2 regions of the Streptomyces sp. SUK 48 genome follow, and region 1 is predicted to be linked to the other one. Evidence: riboswitches for the same ligand, from Rfam matches in the RefSeq annotation. Region 1 holds a riboswitch; the other holds the start of a gene.
The links. A riboswitch is a leader RNA that binds a small molecule or an ion and turns the genes downstream of it on or off. The one in region 1 is predicted to bind cobalamin.
Positions count from the first base shown of each region.

Region 2: another riboswitch for cobalamin. It lies ahead of GHR20_RS03610 (iron ABC transporter permease); the one in region 1 lies ahead of GHR20_RS04665 (hypothetical protein).

Region 1 is NZ_CP045740.1:1,096,456-1,106,705, reverse strand. It holds gene GHR20_RS04675 (DUF4430 domain-containing protein) at 1-125, shown strand, start outside; gene GHR20_RS04670 (cobalamin-binding protein) at 139-1,059, opposite strand; gene GHR20_RS04665 (hypothetical protein) at 1,637-3,049, opposite strand; cobalamin riboswitch at 3,152-3,281, opposite strand; cobalamin riboswitch at 3,345-3,475, shown strand; gene GHR20_RS04660 (prenyltransferase/squalene oxidase repeat-containing protein) at 3,682-6,369, shown strand; gene GHR20_RS04655 (hypothetical protein) at 6,366-7,271, shown strand; gene GHR20_RS04650 (energy-coupling factor transporter transmembrane component T) at 7,268-8,428, shown strand; gene GHR20_RS04645 (ABC transporter ATP-binding protein) at 8,425-10,065, shown strand; gene GHR20_RS04640 (ECF transporter S component) at 10,125-10,250, shown strand, end outside.
Region 2 is NZ_CP045740.1:805,518-821,552, forward strand. It holds gene cobG (precorrin-3B synthase) at 1-246, shown strand, start outside; gene GHR20_RS03575 (precorrin-8X methylmutase) at 243-914, shown strand; gene GHR20_RS03580 (precorrin-2 C(20)-methyltransferase) at 911-2,398, shown strand; gene GHR20_RS03585 (HoxN/HupN/NixA family nickel/cobalt transporter) at 2,443-3,612, opposite strand; gene GHR20_RS03590 (cobalt-precorrin-6A reductase) at 3,722-4,486, opposite strand; gene GHR20_RS03595 (cobalt-precorrin-5B (C(1))-methyltransferase) at 4,529-5,671, shown strand; gene GHR20_RS03600 (ABC transporter substrate-binding protein) at 5,681-6,685, opposite strand; gene GHR20_RS03605 (ABC transporter ATP-binding protein) at 6,695-7,462, opposite strand; gene GHR20_RS03610 (iron ABC transporter permease) at 7,464-8,510, opposite strand; cobalamin riboswitch at 8,631-8,763, opposite strand; gene cobM (precorrin-4 C(11)-methyltransferase) at 8,780-9,529, opposite strand; gene cbiE (precorrin-6y C5,15-methyltransferase (decarboxylating) subunit CbiE) at 9,526-10,788, opposite strand; gene tsaD (tRNA (adenosine(37)-N6)-threonylcarbamoyltransferase complex transferase subunit TsaD) at 10,931-11,980, shown strand; gene GHR20_RS03630 (GNAT family N-acetyltransferase) at 11,977-12,546, shown strand; gene alaS (alanine--tRNA ligase) at 12,562-15,216, shown strand; gene GHR20_RS03640 (antibiotic biosynthesis monooxygenase family protein) at 15,298-15,630, shown strand; partial or broken gene GHR20_RS03645 (serine hydrolase domain-containing protein) at 15,796-16,035, opposite strand, start outside.

The DNA of each region.
Region 1 (10,250 bases):
ACGTCAGCGGCGGCGCCTCCGCCTACTGGAACATCTCCGTCAACGGCACGCCCACCCCGGTGGGCGGCTGCCAGTTCAAGCTGAACGCCGGGGACACCGTGGCGTTCACCTGGACCGCTTTCTGATCCGGCCCGTTCCTCACCGGCCGGGGAACGGGCGCGCCTCGGTCGGTGCGACCGGCTCCCCGGCCCGCACCCCGTGCAGGACATGGGCCAGCACCTCCGCCCCGCGCACCACCCGCGGGCCCGGCCGGTTGTAGTACGACGGCCCGTCCAGCACCCAGACCCGGCCGGACCGTACGGCGGGCAGCTCCGCCCAGCCCGGCAGTGCGGTGAGCAACTCGGCCTCGCGCAGGGTGCGTTCGGGAGGGAAGCCGCATGGCAGGACGAGCAGGACGTCCGGCCGTGCGGCGCGCACCGCCGACCAGGGCACCGGCTCGGTGTGCTCGCCGGGCGCGGCGAGGAGCGGTTCGCCCCCGGCGGCGCTGATCTGCTCCGGCACCCAGTGTCCGGCCGGCCACAGCGGGTCGAGCCATTCGATCGCCGCCACGCGGGGCCGGTCGCGCCCGGCGACCGAGCCGCGCAACCGGTCCAGCCGGGCTTGGAGTTCGGCCCGGCGGCGCAGCGCGCGCTCGCGCACGCCCAGCAGTTCGCCGACGGTGACCAGGCAGTCCAGTACGTCGTCCAGGGTATGCGGTTCCAGGCTGAGCACCCGGGTGTCCGCGTCGAGCAGCCGTACGGCACCGCTCACCCGCTCGTACGACACCGCGCACACGGCGCACAGGTCCTGGGTGAGCACCACATCGGGCCGCAGCGCCGCCAGAGCCTCGGTGTCCAGCGTGTACAACGACGACCCCGAGTGCGCCGACCCGCCGACGGCATCGGAGATCTCCCGGCTGCTCAGCGCGTCCTGGTCCAGCTCCGCCCCGGTCACCACCGGCACCCCCGCCACCTCCCGGGGCGGCCAGTCGCACTCGTGCGTACGACCGACCAGGCTCGCGGAGAGACCGAGCGCGGCGACGATGTCGGTGGCGGCGGGGAGAAGGGAGACGATCCGCATGCGCTGAGCCTATGCCGGGGGCCCACCTGAGGCCGTGCCGAGCGGGCACCGGCGGCCCGGACACCGGGGACGGGGCCGCGACGCGCCGTACCTCCGGTGCAGGGTGGGCATGCCGCGCCTCATATGCCGAGCGGGGATCGCCGTCCCGTCGCCGGGCATGGCGAGCCGGGCCTGCCGCGCTGATCCTCGCCTGCCGCCTGCCGCCTGCCGCCTGCCGCCTGCCGCCTGCCGCCTGCCGCCTGCCGCCTGCCGCCTGCCGCCTGCCGGGTGCCGAGTGCCGCCGTGTGCCGAGGACATCGGAGTATGGGGCGAGTGGTCCGAGGCGCGTGCCGAACCGAGGCGCCGGCCGGCGCCAGGCCCCCGCACCGGGCTCCCTCGCGCCGACCTTCCGCGGCGAGCCCCCCGCCGAGCCCCCGTCTCCGGCGGCGAGCCTCCTGGCGCCGGGCCCCCACAGCGAGCGCCCCGCGCCTGACGACCCGCAGCGTGCCCCCTTCCGAGTGCCCGCCCCTCACCGCGGCGAGCGCCCCCGGCCGAGCCGCCCCGCGCCCCCAGAGCCCCGCCCCTCAAGCACCTCCTGTCATGCCCCCCAGCGCACCGCGATCGTGTCGCCCACGCCGATGGTCGTGTCGCGGGTGGCGGTGGCGAAGGCCGAGCCGTCGATGCTGGCCTTCCAGGTGTTGGAGCCGCTGTTCGCCTTGCCGTTGAGGGTGGTGACGGTGCCGGAGCCGGAGGCCGGGGTGATGTCCGTGACGCAGCCGGACGGGGTCGCCGTGCTCTTGGCGGCGTCGAGGACCGCGCCCAGCGTGGTCGTGGTGCCGGTCGGCGTGAGCGCGACGGAGCACACCTTCAGGCCGCCCGCCCCGTCGTCCACGCTGAGCGCCAGCTTCGTCGCCGTACCGGAGGTGAACGAGCCCTGGCCCACCCACTGCGGGGCACCCGGCGTCGTGGGCGCGGGCGGCGCCGCGGTGAAGCCGCCGCCGGCCACCGCGCGCAGGGCGTCGATCGAGGAGTACGCCGTCGGCGAGGCGTCACCCGGCTGGTACCTGAAGCCGCCGCCGGGATTGAACTGCTGCGCGATCAGGAAGTCCACCGGGGTCTTCCCGGCCGAGGTGAGGAAGTCACCGGTCTGCGGGTTGATGCCGCACGCGTTCAGCCCGGACACCGCCCAGCCGTTGGAGTCGGTGTTCACGCCGAACATCGCGTTGAAGGCACCGCTGTTCGCCACCAGCTTGCTCTTCAGGAACGCCTTGGCGCGGACGATCCCGCTGTCGGTGCCGGGCACCCCGGACGTGCACAGCGCGGCCATCGCGGCGCCGGTCATGTCGATGTCGCTGGTGGCGGCGAGCTGGCTCGGATTCCCCTCCGCCTTGCCGTAGTTCCAGCCGCCGTCGTTGTGCTGGTTGGCCCGGATGCGGGCGACGACGGAGTCACGCAGCGCCCCCGGTATCCGCGCCTGCCCGGACTGCGTCTTCGCGCCGTTCAGGGCGAGCGCGGCGAAGACGGTGCCGTTGAAGTTGGCCGACGGGCCGAAGTAACCGGTCTCCGAGGTCTGCCAGTAGCCGTAGATGTCGGCGATCAGATCCCGCGAGGCGGACACCCGGGCCGGATCGATGCCCGCGGCGTACGCGTTCAGCACGGCGCGCTCGTAGTCGGTGACGACGGGGGAGGAGGACGGCCAGGCGGTGGTGGAGAGCAGATTCCGGTAGACGGATCTCGCGTTCTTGCTGGTGTCGCCCCCGGGCGTGACGTCCACCGCGGCGGTGCCGGCCGCGGCGAGCGCGCTGAACGCCCACTCGTTGGACAGTCCGGAACCGGCGTACGAACCATCGGCCGCCTGGAGGGACTTGAGGTAAGCGACGCCGTTCGTCTTCGAGGTGGTGATCTGCGCCGGGGAGGACGTGGCCGCTGCGGGCAGCGTGCCGAGGGTGAACGCGCCGAGCGCGGCGGCCGCGACGAGCGCGGGACGGCGGAGGGACAGCGGACGGATCATGGCCTGCTCCTTGGATGGAGGACGCCGACCCCACTCGGTGCCATGGCCCATCGATCCGGGGGCAGCGGGTGCAGGCCGCCGTCCGGAACGCGTGGACCGGCTTCCAAAAGTGCTACACCGCCTGGGCATTCGGGCTCGGGACGGCCCCGCCGTCCCATACCGCTGCGCGTCAGCCCCGGACTCCCACCGGGTTCCCCCATTCGGCAGACCGAGACGGTACCCGACGGCCAACCCGCCCGCCAGCGACCGTCCCCGGTCCGTGCGCCGCGTCACGGGCCGCTCTTGACGCTTCCTGTGAAGCGTGCTCAAATCCGGCTGATACGCAATGAGTTCCAGGGGAAGCCGGTCGAATTCCGGCGCTGACCCGCAACCGTAGGCCCGGCACCGTCCCGGGCGAGCCGGACTGCCTGGAGCGTGACCTGCAACAGACGCCGTCGTGGACTGCGGCGTGGTGCGAACGGCTTCCGGGCTCCTTCCGTGCTCCGGGGGCCCCTCTGCCACGCCCGTGCCCGCGCCGGCCGACAGAGGGGGCCGTGGTGGGGACCGGGCAGCGAAGAGACGAGCGGGCGAGGGCGATTCCGCCCCGCGTGGCGGCACAGGCGACGGCCCTGTGTGTACTGCTCGCGGCCTGCATGACCTTCCTCACGATCACGGTCACGCCCGCGACGGCGGACGGCACCGGCGGCTGCACCGCGACCAGGGGCGCCCTGGTCGCCGTGGACTTCGGGCCCTTCGGCGGCCCGGTGGAACACGGCTGCGACCTCACCCCCACCACCGGCTACGACCTGCTGCACGACGCCGGCTTCAGCACCGCCGGCACCCAGCACGACGGCCCCGCCTTCATCTGCCGCATCGGGTACGGCGCCTTCGACTCCGGTACGCAGTACCCGACATCGGACAAGGAGTCCTGCGTCCTGACCCCGCCCGCCACGGCGTACTGGTCGTACTGGATCGCCGCCCCGGGTCAGAAGGACTGGACCTACAGCCCGTACGGCGCCATGGACCGCAAGCTCAAGGACGGCGACGTCGACGCCTGGGTCTACGGCGGCACCGATGTCCAGGGCTCCACCGGCAAACCCACGTTCACCCCCGACGACGTACGCGGCGGCGACCCCTCCGGGCCCGGCCCGGGCGGCCCCACCGGTGCCCCCGGCAAGCTCGACACGAAGGCCGCCGCCACCTGGCTGACCGGCCGACTCACCGACGGTGAAAGGGTCGTGGACGACGGTGCCACCACCCCCGACTACTCGCTGACCGCCGACACCGCGTTCGCGCTCGCCGCCGCGAACGGCAAGAGCGCCGCGCTCGACAAGGTCACCGGCTATCTCGCCGCCCACACCGCGGACTTCGCCTACCCGGACGGCACCGGCCAGGCGCCCGACGCCACCGCCGTGGCCCGGCTCGCCCTCCTCGCCGAGATCACCGGCCGCGACCCGCGCGCCTTCGGCGGCCACGACCTGCTCGCCGCCCTCACCGCCAACGTGTGCGCGGCGGGCCCGGAGTCCGGCGAGGCCACCCCCGGCTGCACCGCCAAGGGCGACTTCCGCGCCTCCTCCTACACCGAGGGCCAGGCCCTCGCGGTCCTCGCCCTGCTGCGGGCCGGCGTGACACCCCCGGCCGCCGCGGTCGACCGCCTCACCCGACTCCAGTGCAAGGACGGCAGTTTCACCAGCATCCTCATCCGGTCCGGCGAGTACTGCGACCCCGACCCCGCCACCACCGGGCTCGTCGCCCTGGTGCTGCACCGGGCGGGCGGCCACGAGGACGCGGTGAGCGCCGCCCGCGCCTACCTCGGCGGCGCCCAGCGCGCCGACGGCGCCCTCCCCGGCTACACCGGCTCGACCACCGGCTCCGTCAACGCCACCGCGTACGCCGCCCAGGCACTGGCCGCCCTCGGCGACACCACCCGCGCCACCGCGGCCGTCGGCTGGCTGTCCCGGCAGCAGCTGAAGAGCGGCGGCTTCGGCTTCGAGGAGGGCGCCACCGACCCGGCCGTCTACGCGACCTCGCCCGCCGTCCTCGCCGGCAGCGGCACCAGCCTGGTCACCCTCACCACCAAGGCCACCGGACCCACCCCGCCGCCGACCTCGCCGAGCGGCACCCCGACCACCCCCGCCCCCGCCCCGGGCGCGGGCCCCGACCTGAAGAAGGGCGTCGCCTACCTCACCACGGCGGCCAACCTCAGGCAGGGCCAGTACTACGGCGACGGCACCACCTCGGGGCGCGCCGACTTCGGCCTCACCATCGACGGCGCCTACGCGCTCGCCGCCACCGGCCTGGACAACGCCAGGCTGCGCGGCATCGTCGACTTCCTCGACCACCGAGGCAAGGACGGCGCGGGCCGCACGGTGGACGACTGGACGAATGTCGGCACCTCCTACGCGGCGGCCGGCTCCCTCGGCAAGACCGCCCTGCTCGCCGAGGCCGTGGGCCGCGACCCCCGGCACTTCGCCGGACACGACCTGATCGCCGCCCTCGACAAGGCCGTCTGCGCCAAGGCCGGCACCGGTGGCGACCGCGCCTGCGCGGCGAAGGGCGCCTACACCTACGCGCCCTCCGTCTTCGCCCAGTCCCTCGCCGTCATGGCCCAGGTGCGCGCGGGCGACACCACCTCGGCCCAGCGGCCGATCGCCTACCTGGAGAGCCTTCAGGAGAGCAGCGGCGCCTGGCCCAGCCTGATCCCGTCCACCAAGGACTCCGACGTGGACTCCACCGCCATCGCCGCCATGGCCCTCGACCTGGCCGGCGGCGCCACGGCGGACAAGGCCGTGGCCAAGGCGCTGACCTGGCTCGCCTCCCGGCAACTGGCCGACGGCGGCTTCCCCGGCACCGCGGGAGACTCCGTCAACTCCGCGGCTCTCGCCGTACAGGGCCTGTCGCTGGACGCGCCGAAGTACGCCCGGCAGATCGCCAAGGCCCGCACGTTCCTCGCCTCGCAGCAGAACGGCGACGGCGGGTTCGCGGTGGCCAAGGGCGGTGACCGCCGTTCCGACCTGCGCGCCTCCACCCAGGCCGTCGGCGGCGCCACCGGCATCTCCTTCGGCACGCTCAAGCGCAGCCTGACCGGCACCTCCCCGCAGCCCACCCCGAGCCTCAGCGGCAGCGCCCCGGACATCGTCACCACGGGAGACACCGGCGGCACCGGCGACTCCGGCGGCGCGGGCGACGGCGGGGCCGGTACGAGCGGCGGTGGCGGCATCCTCGCCGCCACCGGCGTCCAGGCGGGGGCCCTCGCCGCGATCGCCGTGCTGCTGATGCTCGCCGGCTGGCGCACCGTGGCCGTCGCCCGCCGCCGCACCGGCACCGGGAGCGGACGATGAGCGCGGCGGCCCGCCTGATACGGGTCCTGGCCGCCCTCGGTCTCGGCGCCGCGGCCGTCGTCCAGGCCGGTACTCCGGCCGCCGCCGCGCCCCAGCCGATGGGGCGCTGCACCACCACCTCGGGCGTCGTGCTCGCCGTCGACCTCAGCCACTGGGGCGGCCCGATCCTGCGCTCCTGCGGCACCACCCCGACCACCGGGTACGAGCTGCTCAACCAGGGCGGCTGGAGCACCACCGGCACCGGGCACGACGGCCCCGCCTTCATCTGCCGCATCGGTTACAGCGGTTACCAGCACGGCCGCCAGTACCCGACCCCCGCCCAGGACGACTGCGTGCTCACCCCGCCCGCCTCCGCGTACTGGTCGTACTGGCACGCCGATCCCGGGGCCACCGACTGGACGTACAGCCGGCTCGGCGCGATGCTCTACCGGCCCAAGCCGGGCAGCGTCGACCTGTGGGAGTTCGGCGGCACGAACATCCAGGGCACCGAGGGCCGCCCGAAGGTCACCCCCGGCCAGCTGCGCGCCCGCAACACCGCACCGCAGGGTGACGCGGGCAAGCCGGCCTCCACCCGCAAGGCACCGCAACTGCCACCCGGTGTGAACACCGGTCCGGCCCCGGAGAAGCAGCCCGCCCCCTCCGCCCCGGCGTCCGCGAAGCCGACGCCGGAGCCCGGCAAGAGCGCGAGCCCGACGCCGTCGCCCAGCGCCACCACGAGCGGCCCGGCGTCCGCGGCCCCCGCTCCGTCCCCGAGCACCGGCACCCGGGTGGTCGACGCCGCCCCCGCCGCCGAGGCCCGGCACGACTCCGGCTCGATCGTCCCGGTGGCCGCGGGTGCCTGCCTGGTCGTCCTGATCGGCGGCGCGGCCTACGCGGCCCACCGGCGCCGCCGCTCCGAGTGACCGCCGTGTCCCGTACGGCCGTCGAGGCACCCGCCGCCGAGGCGGCACCGGACCGCGGCGGCCGGCGCCTGCCCCGCACCCTGCACCCCTTGGCCTGGTGGGTGTGGGCGCTCGCGCTGGCCACCGCGGTCAGCCGCACGGACAACCCGCTGCTGCTGTTCCTGGTGCTCGCCGTCCTCGGCTACGTCGTCACCGCCCGGCGCACCGAGGCGCCCTGGGCCCGGGGCTTCGCCTACTACCTGTACCTCGCCCTGTCGGTGGTCGCGATCCGCGTCGTCTTCCGGGCCGTGTTCGCCACCGGCATCACCCCGCACGACCACTTCCTCTTCTCCCTGCCGCACCTGCCCACCCCCGACTGGTACGCGGGCATCCGGATCGGCGGCCCGGTCTCCCTGGAGGCCCTGCTGTCCTCCGCCACCGACGGGCTGCGCCTCGCCTGCATGCTGGCCTGCGTCGGCGCCGCCAACACCCTCGCCAACCCCAAGCGCGCCCTGCGCGTCCTGCCGGGCGCCCTGTACGAGCTGGGCGTGGCCGTCACCGTGGCGATCAGCGTGGCGCCCCAGCTGGTGCAGAGCGTCCAACGCGTCGCCCGCGCGCGGCGGTTGCGGGCCGGCCGGGCCAAGGGCGTCAAGGCGCTGCGCTCCATCGCGGTCCCGGTCCTGGAGGACGCCCTGGAGCGTTCCCTGCGGCTGGCCGCCGCCATGGACTGCCGCGGCTACGGCCGGGCGGGCAGCGCCACCCGCCGCTCCCGCCGGATCACCGGCGCGCTGATGCTGCTCGGCATGTGCGGCCTGTGCGCGGGCGCGTACGGACTCCTCGACGCCACCGCGCCCACCCTCCTCGGGCTGCCCGCGATGACCTGCGGGGCAGCCCTGTGCGTGGCGGGCCTGCGGCTCGGCGGCCGGCGCGTCACCCGCACCGCCTACCGGCCCGACCCCTGGCGCCTGCCGGAGTGGTGCGTCGCGGGCAGCGGAGTGCTCTCGGCCGTGCTGCTCTTCAGCGACCTCGGCTACGACCCCGCCCAGCTCAACCCCACCTACTATCCGCTCACCTGGCCCGGTCTGCCGCTGGTGCCGACCGCCGCCGTCCTGCTCGCCGGCACCGCCGGGTTCCTCGCCCCGCCGCCCGGCCCCGTCCCGAGAGCCACCGCACCGTGATCACCTTCGACCAGGTCACCGTCCAGTACGACGACATGCCCGAGCCCGCCCTGCGGGACGTCGCCCTCACGGTGGACGAGGGCGAACTCTGCCTCGTCACCGGCCACACGGGCGTCGGCAAGTCGACCCTGCTCGGCGCCGTGAACGGGCTGGTCCCGCACTTCACCGGCGGCACCCTGTACGGACGGGTCACCGTCGACGGCCGCGACACCGCCCACCATCCGCCGCGCGAACTCGCCGATGTCGTCGGCGTGGTGGGCCAGGACCCCATCGACGGCTTCGTGACCGACACCGTCGAGGAGGAACTCGCCTACGCCATGGAGCAGCTGGCGATCCCGCCCGCGACCATGCGCAAGCGGGTCGAGGAGACTCTCGACCTGCTCGGCCTCGCCGACCTGCGCCACCGCGCGCTGCACACGCTCTCCGGCGGACAGCAGCAGCGCGTCGCCATCGGCTCCGTGCTCACCGCCCACCCCCGCGTGCTGGTCCTGGACGAACCCACCTCCGCCCTGGACCCGACGGCGGCCGAGGAGGTCCTCGCCGCCGTCACCCGGCTCGTGCACGACCTCGGCGTGACCGTCCTCATGGCCGAACACCGTCTGGAGCGGGTCGTGCAGTACGCGGACCGCGTCATCCACCTGCCCGGCGACGGCCGCGCCCGCATCGGCCCGCCCGCCGAGATCCTGCGTACGGCCACGATCGCGCCCCCGATCGTGGAGCTGGGCCGGGCCGCGGGCTGGTCCCCGCTGCCGCTGTCCATCCGCGACGCCCGCCGCGCCGCCGCCCCGCTGCGCGCCCGGCTGGCCGGACGGACCCCGGCCCCGGTACGGCCCCAGGCCCCGGACGGCGACGCCAACCGGCTGCTGACCGCGCGGGGCGTCACGGTCGCCTACCGGGACGTCGCCGCCGTACGCGCCGTGGACCTCGATCTGCACGCGGGCGAGGTCGTCGCGCTGATGGGCCGCAACGGCTCCGGCAAGTCCTCCCTGCTGTGGGCCCTCCAGGGCTCCGGACCCCGCCGCGCCGGCACCGTCCGGGTGAGCGGCGAACACGGCGCGCGGGACCCGCACGCGGTGTCGGCCGCCGAGGCCCGCGGGCTCGTCGGACTGGTCCCGCAGACGCCCGCCGACCTGCTCTACCTGGAGAGCGTCGGGCAGGAACTCGCCCAGGCGGACGCCGAGTCGACGGCCGGGGTGACGGCGCGCGGGCTGCTGGACCGGCTCGCGCCCGGCATCGAGGACGCCACACATCCCCGCGACCTGTCGGAGGGGCAGAAGCTCGCTCTCGTCCTGGCCGTCCAACTGGCCGCCGCACCGGCGGTCGTGCTCCTGGACGAGCCGACCCGGGGCCTGGACTACCGGGCCAAGGCGGCGCTGACCGGCATCGTGGACGCCCTGGCGGCCGAGGGCCGCGCGGTCGTCATCTCCACCCATGACGTCGAGTTCGCCGCCCGCGCCGCCGACCGGGTCGTCGTCATGGCCGAGGGGGACGTCGTGGCCGACGGCCCCACCGCCGAAGTCATCGTCTCCTCGCCGACCTTCGCCCCGCAGACGGCGAAGATCCTCGCCCCTCTCACCTTCCTGACGGTGCATCAGGTCGAGCGGGAACTCGCGGACCCGGAAGGGGCGCGGTCGTGAGAGGACGCGCGGGGGCCGGAGCGCCCGCCATCCGGCTGACCGGACGGGCCGGGGTGGTCATGGCACTCGCCGCCCTCCTCGGACTCGTCGCGTTCTTCTGGCCGTTCGTGGTCGCGCCCGGGACGTTCGGCTCCTCCTACGCGCCCCCGCTGATCTTCGCCGTGCTGCTGGTGCTCGTGCTGTGC
Region 2 (16,035 bases), 290 kb from region 1:
GCGCACGCCGACGTCCGGGCGGACGCGGCGCGGACGCTCGAAGCGACGGGCCGCCCAGCCCTCCCCCTGTACTGGTCCGGGTGTGAACGGCGCTGCGGGCACCCGAGTGGTGCCCACATCGATGTGCTCGCGACACCGGACGGCGGGTACCGCCTGTCGGCCGCCGCGCCAGCCGGGAGCGGGCGCACCGTGTCCGCAGCAGATCCTTCCCGGATACCCGCCGCCCTGGCGGCGATCACCTCATGACCCGCACGACGACCGAAAGCAGTGAGAAGACCACCGTGACCACCCACGTCTACGAGAAGGACGGTGCGGCCATCTACCGCCAGTCCTTCGCCACCATCCGCGCTGAGGCGGATCTCGCGGGTCTGCCCGCCGATGTCAGCCAGGTCGCGGTACGCATGATCCACGCCTGCGGAATGGTCGACCTGGTCGAGGATCTGGCCTACACGCCCGCGGTGGTGGCCCGGGCCCGCGAAGCCCTGCGTGCCGGCGCCCCGATCCTGTGCGACGTGCAGATGGTGGCCAGCGGCGTGACCCGCAAGCGGCTGCCCGCCGGGAACGACGTCCTGTGCACTCTGTCCGACCCAGCCGTCCCGGAGCTGGCGCAGAAGATGGGCACCACGCGCAGCGCCGCGGCGCTGGAGCTGTGGCGGGACCGGTTGGAGGGCGCGGTCGTCGCCGTCGGCAACGCACCTACCGCCCTCTTCCGCCTCCTGGAGATGATCGAGGAGGGCGCGCCCCGGCCCACCGCCGTCATCGGCGTCCCGGTCGGCTTCGTCGGCGCGGCCGAGTCCAAGGACGCCCTGGCCGCGCACCCCTCCGGCCTGGAGTACCTGGTGGTCCGCGGCCGCCGCGGCGGCAGCGCCATCGCGGCCGCCGCACTCAACGCGATCGCGAGCGAGGAAGAGTGAGCGGCAAGCTGTACGGGGTCGGCCTGGGCCCCGGTGACCCCACCCTGATGACCGTACGGGCCGTCGAGGTCATCGCCGAGGCGGACGTGGTCGCGTACCACAGCGCCCGGCACGGGCGTTCCATCGCCCGGTCGATCGCGGCGAAGCACATTCGCGCCGACCACATCGAGGAAGCGCTGGTCTACCCGGTCACCACGGAGACCACCGACCACCCCGGCGGCTACAAGGGCGCCATGGAGGAGTTCTACGCCGAGGCGTCGGCCAGGCTCGCGTCCCACCTGGACGCCGGGCGCACGGTGGCCGTGCTGGCCGAGGGCGATCCCCTCTTCTACGGCTCCTACATGCACATGCACAAGCGGCTGGTCGACCGCTACGACACCGAGGTCATCCCTGGTGTCACCTCCGTGTCGGCCGCCGCGGCCCGACTGGGCGCGCCGCTCGCCGAGGGCGAGGAGGTGCTGACGATCCTGCCGGGCACCCTGCCCGAGGAGGAGCTGACGGCCCGGCTCGCCACGACGGACGCCGCGGTGGTGATGAAGCTCGGCCGCACCTTCCCCAAGGTGCGCCGCGCGCTGGAGAGTTCGGGACGCCTGGCCGAGGCCCGGTATGTAGAGCGGGCCACCATGAGCCAGGAGCGCGTCGCCGAACTGGCGGACGTGGACGCTCAGTCGGTGCCGTATTTCTCCGTGGCCGTGTTGCCCAGTCAGGTGGACGCCGAGCGGCCCGTACGGGAGCGGGGCGAGGTGGTCGTGGTCGGGACGGGTCCGGCCGGTCCGCTGTGGCTGACACCCGAGACGCGGGGCGCGCTGGCCGCCGCCGATGACCTGGTCGGCTACACCACCTACCTGGACCGGGTGCCCGAGCAGCCGGGCCAGGCCCGGCACGGCTCGGACAACCGCGTGGAGGCCGAGCGCGCCGAGTTCGCGCTGCAACTGGCCCGGAAGGGGCGTCGAGTGGCCGTGGTCTCCGGTGGCGACCCGGGAGTGTTCGCGATGGCCACTGCGGTCCTGGAAGTGGCCTCGCAGCCCCAGTACCTGGATGTGCCGGTGCGGGTGCTGCCGGGTGTGACCGCCGCCAACGCTGCCGCGGCACGGGCCGGGGCCCCGCTCGGACACGACTACGCCGCTCTCTCCCTCTCCGACCGGCTCAAGCCGTGGGAGGTGATCGCGGAGCGACTGCGGGCAGCGGCCTCGGCGGACCTGGTGCTGGCCCTGTACAACCCGGGCTCGCGTAGCCGTACCTGGCAGGTGGGCAAGGCGCAGGAGCTGCTGCTGGAGTACCGGGCGCCCGAGACGCCGGTGGTGGTCGCCCGGGATGTCGGTGGCCCGGGCGAGCGGGTGCGGATCGTGCGGCTGGACGAGCTGGATCCCGCCGAGGTCGACATGCGCACCATCCTGCTGATCGGTTCCTCGCAGACCCAGGTGGTACGGCGGGGAGACGGTGAAGAGATCGTCTGGACGCCGCGCCGGTATCCGGAGGCGTGAGAGGTGAGCGGTGCCGCACCGTGCGGGCGGCACCGCCTCCTGCTCTACTCGCCGTGCTCCTGAGCCGTGGCCGGCTGGGCCAGCCCCGCCGTCCACTTCTCCTCGATGCGGCCGACCTTCCACACCACCAGGGCAACGGCCCAGGTGGCGAAGAACAGGCCGACGATGACGTAGCCGATGATGTTGAGGTCGAGTCCGGAGATCCAGTCCCAGAACGCTCCGTGCAGGTCCGCCTTCTCCGCGATCAGGCCGAGGAGTTCGACGGTGCCGATGATCAGGGCGACGGCGACGGACAGGCCGGTGATGGTGAGGTTGTAGTAGACCTTGCGGACCGGCTTGGAGAAAGCCCAGCCGTAGGCGAAGTTCATGAACGAGCCGTCGATGGTGTCCAGCAGCGACATGCCCGCCGCGAACAGGATCGGCAGGCACAGGATCGCGTACCAGGGCAGGCCGGAAGCGGCGCCCGAGCCGGCGAGGACGAGGAGCGCGATCTCGGTGGCGGTGTCGAAACCGAGACCGAACAGGACCCCCAGGGGGTACATCTGCCACGGCTTGGTGATCGACTTCATGAGACGGCCCAAGAGCCGGTTCATGAAGCCGCGGTTGTTGAGCTGCTCCTCCAGGGCCGCCTCGTCGAAGTGACCCGTGCGCATCTGCCGGAAGACCTTCCAGATGCCCACCATGATCATCAGGTTGATGATCGCGATGACGTAGAGGAATGTCCCGGACACGGTCGTACCGATCCAGCCGGTGATGCTGTGCAGCTCGGAGTCGTCGTTCTCGACGGGTCCGGCCAGCGCCTTCACGCCCAGGGAGAGCAGGAAGGCGAGGGCGAAGACGATCGTGGAGTGGCCGAGGGAGAACCAGAAGCCGACGGACAGGGGGCGGCGCCCCTCGTTCATCAGCTTCCGGGTGGTGTTGTCGATGGCGGCGATGTGGTCGGCGTCGAAGGCGTGACGCATGCCGAGGGTGTACGCGGTGACTCCGATGCCTATGCCGAAGGTCTTCGTGCCGAGGCTGTAGTGCTGGGGAGCGACGATCGCGACCAGCGTGAACCAGCCGATAACGTGCAGGGCCAGGATGAAGGCGGCCATGCCGCCGGCGCTGGCCCATTCCTTCCGGGTCATCGAGGTGCGGACGCGGTGCCACGAGATGCCGCGGCCGGTGGCCGGAGCGGTCGGCCTGGCGGAAGCGGAATCAGGAGCGGTGGCCATGGGGCGTGACCCTTACTTCTCGGCGAGCGGCTGTTTTCAGCCGCGCCTTCCAGGTTTCTGCGAATAGGTTGCAGCTACAAGATGACCGCAGCAAAGCCCGCACCAGGTTTCAGTCAATGACCGGAAAAGATCCCTGTTCAAGATGCTCGCGAACCCACTGGGCCGCTTTCCCCGGATTCGGGAGGACGGGCACGCCCCCCGGAACGAGCGGCCTGCGGACCACGACAACGGGCAGCCCCGCCTCGCGGGCAGCCACCAGTTTCGGCGCCGTGGCCGCCCCGCCGCTGTCCTTCGTGACCACGACGTCGATGCGGTGGCGCCGCAGCAGCTCTCGCTCCCCGTCGAGGGTGAAGGGGCCCCGGCCTAGCAGCACCTCCATGCGGGACGGATGCGGTGGCTCGGGCGCGTCAACGGATCGTACGAGGAAGCACAGGTCGTCCAGGTCCGCGAAGGCGGCCAGACCCATACGCCCGGTGGTGAGGAAGATGCGTCGGCCGAGTGCGGGCAGCGCCCGTGCCGCTTCTTCCAGCGAATCCACTTCGTGCCACCGGTCGCCCACGACGGGGACCCAGCCGGGCCGGCGCAGGGCGAGCAGGGGAACATGGGTTGCGGCAGCGGCCTGGGCCGCGTTGAAGCTGATCGTCCCGGCGAAGGGGTGGGTGGCGTCGACGACCACGTCGACCGCATGTTCGCGCAGCCACGCAGCCAGTCCCTCAGCCCCTCCGAAGCCGCCGACGCGCGTTTCGCCCGGGGGAAGGCGGGGGCTGGCGACACGCCCCGCGAGGGAGCTGGTCAGTTTCAGCCCGGGGGCGTCGTGAAGCAGTTCCGCAAGGCGGCGGGCCTCCGTGGTGCCGCCGAGGATCAGTACGTGCATGAGGGTGTGGGTCCGTTCGTGAGTGGCAGTGAGGGTCGAGCCATGGTGCAGGTGGGCGGGGCGCAGGGTTCCGGTCAGGTGAAGGGCGGGCGCCGTGGACAGCTGGAGCACACGGGGCTACGGCACGGCTGGACCACGGGGGCCTGTGCCACGGCGGCCACGACGGCCGCGTACACCGCCCTACTGACCGGTGATTTTCCCGACCCGGTGACGATCACGCTGCCCAAGGGGCAGACACCGTCCTTCGCGCTGGCCGCGGAGGAGCTGACCGAAGGCGCCGCGATGGCGGGGATCGTGAAGGACGCGGGGGACGACCCCGACGTCACGCACGGCGCTCTGGTCCGGGCGACGGTCCGGCGGCTGCCCGTAGGCAGTGGCGTCGTCTTCAAGGCGGGCCCGGGCGTGGGGACGGTCACCCGGCCCGGCCTTCCGCTGCCCGTCGGTGAGGCGGCCGTCAACCCCGTGCCCCGGCGGATGATGAGCGAGCACGTCGCCAAGGTGGCCGCCCGGCACGGCGGCAGCGGAGATGTGGAGATCACCGTCTCCGTCGACCACGGCGAGGAGATCGCGCGCTCCACCTGGAACCCACGGCTCGGCATCCTGGGCGGCCTGTCCATCCTCGGCACCACGGGCATCGTCGTGCCGTACTCCTGCTCGGCCTGGATCGACTCCATCCGGCGGGGCGTGGACGTTGCCCGCGCGGCCGGACGCACCCATGTCGCCGGGTGCACCGGGTCGACGTCCGAGAAGACGGTCGTCGCCGAGTACGGCCTGCCCGAGGACGCACTGCTCGACATGGGCGACTTCGCGGGCGCCGTGCTGAAGTACATCCGCCGCCACCCGGTGGACCGCCTCACGATCTGCGGTGGCTTCGCCAAGCTGTCCAAGCTCGCGACGGGCCACCTGGACCTGCACTCCGGCCGCTCGCAGGTCGACAAGGGCTTCCTGGCCGGCCTCGCCCGCAGCGGCGGCGCGGACGAGGTGCTCGCCGCAGAAGTGGCCGCCGCCAACACCGGCCTCGCCGCACTCCAGCTGTGCCAGGCCGCCGACGTGCCGCTGGGCGACCTGGTGGCGCGGGCGGCGCGGGACGAGGCCCTTGCCGTGCTGCGCGGAGCACCGGTCGCCGTGGACGTCATCTGCATCGACCGGGCCGGCACGGTGGTGGGGCGCAGCACGGTCCGCTGAGGCGCCACGTCACCGGCCGGCCGGCACGGCCCGCAGGTAGGCGCCGAGCCGGGCGATCGCGGACGGGTTGCGGGGGCTTTCGACCAGGTCGGCGTAGTCCAGGGAGATGATGCGCCGGTGCTTGACGGCTGAGACGTTGCGCAGGGGGGCGTAGGACAGCAGGAACTTCCTCTTCTGCTCCGCGCTGACATCTCCGTAGTCGCAGATGACGATGACGTCCGGGTTCCTTTGCACGACGCTCTCCCAGCCGACCGTGGTCCAGGAGTCCGCCACGTCGTGCATGACGTTGGCGCCGCCGGCCTCGGTGATGATCTGTTCCGGCGCGGCGTAGCGGCCGGAGGTGAAGGGCGTGTCCTGGCCGCTGTCGTAGAGGAAGACCGAGGGACGGGCCGAGCCCTTGGGCGCCTTCGCCCGCACGTCGGCGATCTGCTTCCTGAAACCGGCGATCAGCTCCGCCGCACGCTTCTCGACGCCGAAGAGCTTTCCGAGATTGGTGAGATCGGCGTACAGGGCGTCCAGGGGCGGCATGATGCCGCGGGAGGACTTCGTACGGCCGTTGTGGCAGGACTCGGTGAGGATGTACGAGGAGATGCCGAGCTTCTTCAGGGCGTCGGGGGTGAAGCCCGCGTCTTCACGGAAGCCGTAGTTCCAGCCGGCGAAGACGAGGTCGGCGTGGGCGTCGACGACGTTCTCCTTGGTGAGCTGATCCTTGGAGAGCCACTTGACCTTGTCGTAGGCGTCCTTCCAGGGCACACCGCGCAGGTCTCCCTTGTCGTCGGGCATGGCGAAGCCGGCCATGCGGTCCTCCAGGCCCAGGGCGAACATCAGTTCCGTGATACCGACGTCGTTGGTGACGACCCGCTCGGGCACCTTGTCGTACGTCACCTGACGGCCGCAGTTGGTGAGGGTGACCGCGGACGGGGCTTTCGCGTCCTGCGCCGACTCCACCGTGGCGCCGCATCCGGTGGCGGTCGCGGCGAGACAGAGGGCGGCGGCGAGAAGCTGCTTGCGCATGGGTGTCCTTCAGGAGGTGGGCGGGAGCAGGTCGAACAGGAGCTGGACTGCGTCCGTCTCCGGGTGCCGGACGGCATGCGCCCGGACGCCGAACACCTCGGCCAGCAACCGAGGTTCGAGGACGTCCTGGGGCGGGCCGGATGCGACGATCCGGCCGCCGTCGAGGACGTACAGGACGTCGCAGTGGGCTGCGGCCAGGTTGAGGTCGTGGAGCGCGGCCAGCACGGTCAGGCCACTCTCGCGGACCAGGGACAGCACGTCCAACTGGTGCGCGATGTCGAGGTGGTTGGTGGGTTCGTCGAGGACCAGGACCTGTGGTTGCTGGGCGAGGGCCCGGGCGAGGAGGACCCGCTGCTTCTCGCCGCCGGACAGGCTGAGGAACCCGCGGTCGGTCAGGTGGGCGACGCCGGTGCGGTCCATCGCTCTGGTGCAGATCTCCCGGTCCGCTGCGGCCGAGCGGCCCCGGTGCGGCAGCCGGCCCACCGCGACCACCTCGGCGACGGTGAAGTCGAACTCGGCGGAAAACTCCTGCGGCAGCGCGGCCAGCAGCCGGGCGGCGGCCCTGGCGTCCATGGTGTGCAGGTCGTCGCCGCCCAGCCGTACCGCTCCCCCGGCCGGCCGCAGTGCCCGGTACAGGGAGCGCAGCAGGGTGGACTTGCCGCTGCCGTTGGGGCCGATCAGTCCGACGAACGCCCCGCTGCCCACGGTGAGGTGGATGTGCTCGACCAAGCGGGTTCCGGCCGCCTCGATCGTCACGTCGTCGATGTCGAGTCGCATGTCAACGCCCTCCGAACGCGTAGCCGCCGCCTCGCCGCATCAGCAGCAGGAATGCGGGCACCCCGACGACCGCGGTGATCACTCCGACGGGCAACTCGGCGGGGGCGAACAGCAGCCGGGACAGTACGTCCGCCCACACCAGCAGTACGGCCCCGGCGAGTGGGGCGACCGCCAGCACCCTGCGGTGGTCGGCGCCGACGAGCATCCGTACGACGTGCGGCACCATCAGCCCGACGAATCCGATGGCCCCGCTGACCGCCACCACCGTCCCGGTCACGGCGGCGGTGACGAGGAACAGCTCCCGACGGAGCCGGGCCGGTCCGGCACCGAGGGCGGCCGCGGTCTCGTCGCCCATGGCGAGCGCGTTGAGTGCCTCGGCCCGTAGGCGCAGCCAGACCCATCCGGCCGCCACGGTGACCGCCGCGAGCGGCACCTGGGCCCAGGTGGCTCCGCCCAGGCTGCCCAGCAGCCACATCATGGCCGACCGAGCCGCCTCACCCCGGGCCGCGCCGAACACCATGACGGTGGTGACGGCCTCGAAGCCGTATGCGAGTGCGGTACCGGTCAGAATCAGACGCAGCGGCGTCAGGCCCTGCGGTGAGCGGGCCACTGCGTAGACCAGCGTCATGGCCGCGAGCGCCGAGGCGAACGCCGACGCGGACAGCGCCCACACCCCGAACCCGGCAAAGGCTCCGAGGAGGATGACGGCGTTGGCGCCCACCGCCGCGCCCGAAGAGATACCGAGCACGAAGGGGTCGGCCAGCGCGTTGCGCACCATCGCCTGCACGGCCACTCCGACGGCCGCGAGACCCGCTCCCACCACGGCACCGAGGAACACCCGCGGCAGCCGGATCTCCCAGACGATCGTGTACGCGGCCGCGTCACTCGCGTGCACGGTCCCGCCGGTGAGTCCGGCCCACAGGAAACCGAGCACATCGCCCCAGCCGACGCCGGCGGCACCGAGCCCGACCCCGCCCACGACGGACAGCAGGAGCAGCAGCGCCAGAGCCAGGCTGAGCGGCAGCAGGGGTATGCGACTGGGAGCCATACTTCGGCGCACGGGAGGGCCGTCCTTCACACGGGCCGCCTGCTGGACGTCGAGCAGGAGCAGTCCGTACGGCCGTAGGCCGGCCGGGCGGTCCCGTCTCGCAGTCCACGGCGAGCAGTCAACGGGTCGATACGCCCCCGCAGGCGATCGGGCTGGCACGACACCGTCGATCCGGGTCGTGCACACCGTTGCGGGTCAGCGCCGGACTCTCACCGGACTTCCCCCACGGGAGGCGTGGGGAGCCTGACAAGCAGGCTCCGCGGAGGGTTTCAGCAGAGATGACGCTCCCGCTCGGGCGAGTACAGGTGGCTGTCACGGAACTGCTCCGCCCCCAGTGTCCGCCCCACCATGATCACCGCTGTGCGCAGGACGCCGGCCTCCTTCACCTTGTGGGCGATCTCGTCGAGGGCGCCCCGGATGATCAGCTCGTCGGGGCGGGAGGCGTAGGCCACGACCGCGGCAGGACAGTCGGCGCCGTAGTGCGGGAGGAGTTCCTCCACCACGCGGTCCACGTACTTGGCGGCCAGGTGCAGCACGATCAGCGCGCCGCTGCGGCCGAGGGTGGCCAGGTCCTCGCCGTCCGGCATGGCGGTGGCGCGGTTGGCTACGCGGGTGAGGATGACGGTCTGGCCGACGGTCGGCACGGTCAGCTCCCGCTTGAGGGAGGCCGCCGCGGCGGCGAACGCGGGCACGCCGGGGACGACCTCGTAGGGCACCCCGGCCGCGTCCAGCCGCCGCATCTGCTCGGCGACCGCGCTGAACACGGACGGGTCGCCCGAGTGCAGCCGGGCCACGTCGTGGCCCTCGTCGTGGGCGCGGAGCAACTCGGCGGTGATCTCGTCCAGGTCGAGCTGGGCGGTGTCGACCAGGCGTGCGTCCGGCGGGCATTCCGCCAGCAGTTCGCGCGGGACGAGGCTGCCCGCGTACAGGCAGACCTGGCAGGCGGCGAGCGTCCGGGCGCCGCGCACCGTGATCAGGTCGGCGGCACCGGGGCCGGCGCCGATGAAGTACACGGTCATCTGTCTGCTCCTGGAACGGGATTGAGGGTTTTCTGTACGGACCACTGGGTGACCGGCATGGCCTGTCGCCAGCCGGTGAACCCGCCCACGGGCACGGCGTGTGCCACCGCGAGCCGTACCAGCTCGCCACCGTGGCGGCGGTAGGCGTCGGCGAGCAGTGCCTCCGACTCCAGCGTGACCGTGTTGGCGACGAGCCTCCCGCCAGGGGACAGTGCCGCCCAGCAGGCGTCCAGCAGGCCGGGGGCGGTGAGTCCGCCGCCGACGAACACGGCGTGAGGCGCGGGGAGTTCGGCCAACGCGCCGGGAGCGGCACCGGTGACGACCCGAAGCCCCGGCACGCCGAGTCGCTCCGCGTTGCGGAGGATACGTACGGCACGCGCAGGGTCGCGTTCGACGGTGACGGCCCGGCACGACGGGTGGGTGCGCATCCACTCGATCGCGATGGAGCCCGACCCGCCACCGACGTCCCACAGGAGTTCGCCGGGAGCGGGGACGAGCGCGCCGAGCGTGGCGGCCCGGACGTGCTTCTTGGTGAGCTGCCCGTCGTGCTCGTACGCCTCGTCGGGCAGCCCCGGCACCGCACCGAGTCGCAGGGTGTCCGGTGCCTGGCGGCATTCGACGGCCACGATGTTGAGCGCATCGGCGGACTGCTGCGTCCGTGCCCAGTCGTCGGCAGTTGTCTCGGCGGTCGTACGTTCGCGGTCGCCGCCGAGCTGTTCCAGGACGCGCATCCGGCTCGGTCCGAAGCCGCGGTCGCTGAGCAGCGCGGCGACTTCTCCGGGGGTGGTGGCGTCGGCGCCGAGGACGAGGAGGCGCCGGCCGTCGTGCAGGGCGGCGGCGAGGCGGGCGGTGGGGCGGCCCACCAGCGTGACGACCTCGATGTCCTCCAGCGGCCAACCCAGCCGGGCGGCGGCATAGGACACGGATGACGGGTGGGGCAGGACGCGCAGTGTGTCGGCTTCCTCGGCGAGCGCGCGTCCGATGCCGTAGAACATCGGGTCGCCGCTGGCCAGAACGGCGATGCGGCGGCCGACGTGGGCGGCGAGCAGGCGGGGGACGGCGGGGCGCAGGGGCGACGGCCAGGCGACGCGCTCGCCGGCGCACTCGGCAGGCAGCAGATCCAGCTGGCGCGGGCCGCCGATGAGCACCTCGGCGTGACGCAGTTCCGCACGGGCGGGTTCGGCCAGGCCCTTCCAGCCGTCCGCTCCGATCCCTACGACGGTGACGGCGGAGGACGGGCCTTCTCGGGCGGGGGTCACTGCTGGCTACCTCGGAGTTCAGGGGGCGACAGGGGCGCACTCTACTAAGCGATCACCCGTGCGACGGAGTCCGGGTTCACATCCGCACGGATCTTATTGCACACTGTTCGCAATAACGTAGACGCCGCAGGAAGGGGAGGGCATGGGCTCTCCGATCGTGCTCGGGATCGAGTCGTCGTGTGACGAAACCGGTGCGGGGCTCGTCAGGGACGGACGCCTGCTCGGGCACGCCGTGGCGTCGAGCATGGACGAGCATGCCCGTTTCGGCGGAGTGGTGCCCGAGATCGCCTCCCGCGCCCACCTGCACGCCCTGCGCCCGGTGGTGCGTGAGGCACTGGACCAGGCGGGGCTGCGGCTCTCCGACGTCGGAGCGGTCGCCGTGACCACGGGCCCGGGGCTGTCCGGCGCCCTGCAGGTGGGCCTCGCAGGAGCGAAGGGCATCGCCTACGCGCTCGGCGTCCCGCTCTACGGCGTGCACCACCTGGCCGGTCATGTCGCCGCCGACACCCTGGAGCACGGCCCGCTGCCCGACCCCTGCATGGTGCTGATCGTCTCCGGCGGCCACACCTCGCTGCTCCTCGTGCGCGACCTGGCCCGCGACCCGATCACCCACCTCGGCGACACCCTCGACGACGCCGCCGGGGAGTGCTTCGACAAGGTCGCCCGGGTCTTCGGCCTGCCGTACCCCGGCGGTCCGGCCATCGACCGTGCCGCCCGCGAGGGCGATCCACGCGCCGTCGCCTTCCCTCGCCCTCTCCCGGGCTCCTACGACTTCTCCTTCTCCGGGTTGAAGACGGCGGCGGCCCGCTGGGCCGAGTCCCACGCCGGGCGCGAACTACCCGTCCACGACGGGGCCGCATCGCTACAGGAGGCGGTCGCCGACGTCCTGACCCGCAAGGCGGTTGCCGCCTGCACGGAGCACGGCGTCGGCACGCTGGTCGTCGTCGGCGGGGTCGCCGCGAACTCGCGTGTGCGGTCGCTGGCCGAGGAACGGTGCCGGGCTGCCGGGATCGCACTGCGGGTGCCGCCGCTGCGGCTGTGCACGGACAACGGCGCGATGATCGCGGCCGTCGGCGATCTCCTCGTACGGGCCGGGGCAGAGCCGGCACCGCTGGACGTGTCGATCGACCCGTCGGCACCGCTGGAGTACGCGGCCCTGCATCCGGTCGCGGCCGGAGCGGTGGCGGCGTGACGGAGATCCGTGTCGTCCCGTACGACGCTCTCCTGCCATACAGCGCGGCCCTGCGCTCCGTCTACGCCGACGCGTTCTGCGCTCCGCCCTGGAACGAGGACCAGGAGAGGGCGGATGCGTTCGTCGCACGGCTCGGCTCGGACATACGGCGTCCGGGATTCACGGCCGCACTCGCCTTCGACGGACCGGACGTCGTGGGTTTCGCCACCGCCTGGGCCACACCCACCCCCTTCCCGATCGACCGTTGCTATCCGCAAGCGGCCGCCGGCCTGGGCCCGCGCCGCACCGAGGAGTGGCTCTGCGGCGCCCGCGAGATCGACGAACTCGCCGTCCGTTCCACCGCCCGCGGCACCGGGATCGCGGCCGGTCTCCTTCAAGCGGTGACCGAGGACGCCCCGGACGGCCGCGTCTGGCTGCTCACCTCGCTCCGGTCGACCCGGGCCATGGCCTTCTACCGTCGCCAGGGCTGGTCCCAGGCCACCCATCCCTCACCCGACGGGCATGGCATCGCGGTCTTCCTCGGCCCCCGCCACCCCGCCCGAACCCTGGCCGTCCAGCCCCTGTAGCCACCCGGAGTCCCCGTGCGCACCGCCGAGATCCGCCGCCGTTTCCTCGACTTCTTCGCCGAGCGCGGTCACACCGTCGTCCCCAGCGCCCCGTTGCCCACGCCTGACCCGACGTTGCTCTTCGTCAACGCGGGCATGGTGCCCTTCAAGCCGTACCTCACGGGCGAAGCGCCGGCGCCGTGGCCGCGGGCGACGAGCGTGCAGAAGTGCGTGCGCACCCTGGACATCGAGGAAGTCGGCCGCACCACCCGGCACGGCTCCTTCTTCCAGATGAACGGCAACTTCTCCCTCGGCGACTACTTCAAGGAGGAGGCCATCTCCTTCGCCTGGGAGCTGTCCACCTCGCCGGTGGCCGAGGGCGGCTACGGTCTGGATCCGGACCGGATCTGGGTGACCGTGCACCACACCGACGACGAATCCCGCGGCATGTGGCGGCGGATCGCCGGCCTGCCCGACGAGCGGATCGTGGCACGCGGCGACGAGGACAACTTCTGGTCCATGGGCGTGCCTGGTCCGTGCGGTCCCTGCTCGGAGCTCTACTACGACCGCGGTCCCACGCTCGGCCGCGCGGGCGGCCCGGCGGTCGACGAAGACCGGTACATGGAGTTCTGGAACCTCGTTTTCATGCAGTACGAACGTGGCGAAGGCCCCGGCAAGTCGGGCTATCCGATCCTCGGCGAACTCCCCCGCCGCAACATCGACACCGGCATGGGCCTGGAACGCATGGCCACCCTGCTCCAGGGCGTCGACAACCTCTACGAGATCGACGAGACCCGGCCGGTCCTCGACCGGGCCGCCGCACTGGCCGGTGTGCGCTACGGAGCCGGCACCGAGGCCGACATACGCCTGCGGGTGGTCGCCGACCACATCCGCACCGCCTTGATGCTGCTCGCCGACGACGTCTCCCCCGGCAACGAGGGCCGCGGCTACGTTCTGCGCCGCATCCTGCGCCGGGCTGTGCGCTCGATGCGCCAACTCGGCTACCAGGACCCGGTGCTGCCGGAACTGCTGGCCGTGGCCCGGGGCTGCATGGCGCCCAGCTACCCGGAGGTCGCCGACACCTACGGCCGGATCGTCGACCGGGCGGCCGGCGAGGAGGACGCCTTCCGCGCGACCCTGCGCCAGGGAACGACCGTCCTGGACACGGCCGTGGCCGAGGTCAAGTCGGGCGGCGGTCGCCGACTGCCCGGCGCGAAGGCGTTCCTGCTGCACGACACGTACGGCTTCCCGATCGACCTCACGTTGGAGATGGCGGCCGAACAGGGCGTGGAGGTCGACCGCGAGGGCTTCACCGCGCTGATGCGCGAGCAACGCGAACGCGCGCGAGCCGACGCCCGCGCCCGCAAGTCGGGCGGCACGACGGACACGGCGGTCCTGCGTGGTGTCCTGGACGAACACGGTCCGACCGACTGGCGGGCGTGGGACACCCTGACCACTCGGTCCCGTGTTCTCGCCCTGCTGACCGATTCCGGCCCGGTCCCGGTGGCGGGTGAGGGAGAGATCGTGACCGCGATCCTGGACCGCACCCCGTTCTACGCCGAGTCCGGCGGTCAGGACAGCGACGCCGGCCATCTCTCCGGCCCGTCCGTGGCGGCTGAAGTCCTGGACGTACAGCGCCCGCTGCCCGGTCTCGTGGTTCACCAGGTGCGCGTCACGGCAGGTGAACTAGCGGTCGGTGACGAGGTGACGGCGGCCGTGGATCCCGAGTGGCGGCTCGGCGCCCGCCAGGCCCATTCCGGCACCCACGTCCTGCACGCGGCCCTGCGCCAGATACTCGGCCCCACCGCCCTGCAGTCCGGCTCCTACAACCGCCCCGGCTATCTTCGCCTTGACTTCCCCTGGCGGGGCGCAGTGTCCTCGTCCGTCCGGAGCGAGATCGAAGAGGCCGCCAACCAGGCCCTGCGCCGCGATCTGCCGGTCGGCGTCCGCTGGACGACCCTGCCGGAGGCGAAGGAACTGGGCGCTCTCGCCCTCTTCGACGAGACCTACGGCGAGAAGGTCCGCGTCGTCGAAATCGGCGGCGCGTGGTCACGGGAGCTGTGCGGCGGCACGCATGTCGAGCACGCCTCGCAGATCGGTGTCGTAGCGCTGACCTCGGAGTCCTCGGTCGGTGCGGGCATGCGCCGCCTGGAGGCCGCCGTCGGCGTCGAAGGCTTCGGCTACCTGGCCCGCGAACGCGACCTCGTTGCCCGCATCGCCGAGCAGATACAGGCGCCGCGCACCGAACTCCCCGACCGCATCGCCGGGCTGCTGGAGCGGCTGAAGTGGGCCGACCGTGAGAACCAGCGGCTGCGGCAGGCCGCCACACGCGCACGCGCCGCCGAACTGGTACACGGTGCACGGGATTCGGACGGAGTCCTGGTGGTGACCGCGACCACGGACGGTGACACGGACGACGCGAGGACGCTGGCCGCCGCCGTCCGCGATCTGCTTCCCGCGCAGCGCCCTGGGGTTGTAGTGATCGGTACCGCCTCGGACGGCAAGGCGACCCTGGTGGCCGCCGTCAACTCGGCCGCCGACTCGTCGGGACTGCACGCCGGGCGAATGGTCAAGCGGCTCCTGAACGGCAAGGGTGGCGGCTCGGCACAACTGGCGCAGGGCGGGGGCCTGTCGGCAGATCGCCTGGGGCACGTCCTGGCGTCCGTGCCGACAACTCTCGGCAAAATGTAAGGTGTTGCCCCCCACCTCCGTTCGAGCGAATGCGCGGCCGAACGCGACAACTCACTCGCGCGTAAGGGCACGAATACCCGCATGACCGTTACCGTTCAGGTCGATACGACCCGCCCCGTGACCACCCTCATCAACGTCTTCACCGTCTTCCCCGACCGCCAGGACGAGCTGATCAAGCTGCTCGCCCGTGCGACCGAGGAGACCATGAAGCACCAGCCGGGCTTCGTCTGCGCCAACTTCCACGCCTCCCTCGACGGCGAACGCGTGATCAACTACGCCCAGTGGGAGACCGAGGAGCACTACAGGGCGATGCTCGACAACCCCGAGGCCCGCGTCCACATGGACCAAGCAGCCAAGATCGCGACAGACGTGCAGCCCCGGCTCTTCTCGGTCAAGTCGGTCCATCCACGCTAGCGGCCGGTTCCCACGGTGCTTCTGGTGCTGCCCCGTGCAACCCGGGCAGTTCTTCCCGCAGGTTCGGGTCGCTACTGATCAGGACGGCAGGTCACCATCACCATCGGTACCAGCGGTCGCGGCCTCCGCCAGCGTTGGTGGCAGAAGGCGAGCCAGTCGTCGGCGGGTCGAGGCCAGCCCTCCGTTGCCCAGCCGCAGCGCGGGCAGGCTGCTCCACTTCCCGTCCGGGCCGTCGGCGAGCTCCAGGCTGCCGTCGCCGGCCGGCCTGTAGAAGCTTGTGAACCGGTCCCGCTTGGCGGCCGGCACCTCGAAACCGGTGTCCACCATGCCCAGCGGCTCGAATATCCGTTCCGTCAGGAACTCCGGCAGCGGCTGTCCGGTGACCCGCGAACCCAGTACACCCTG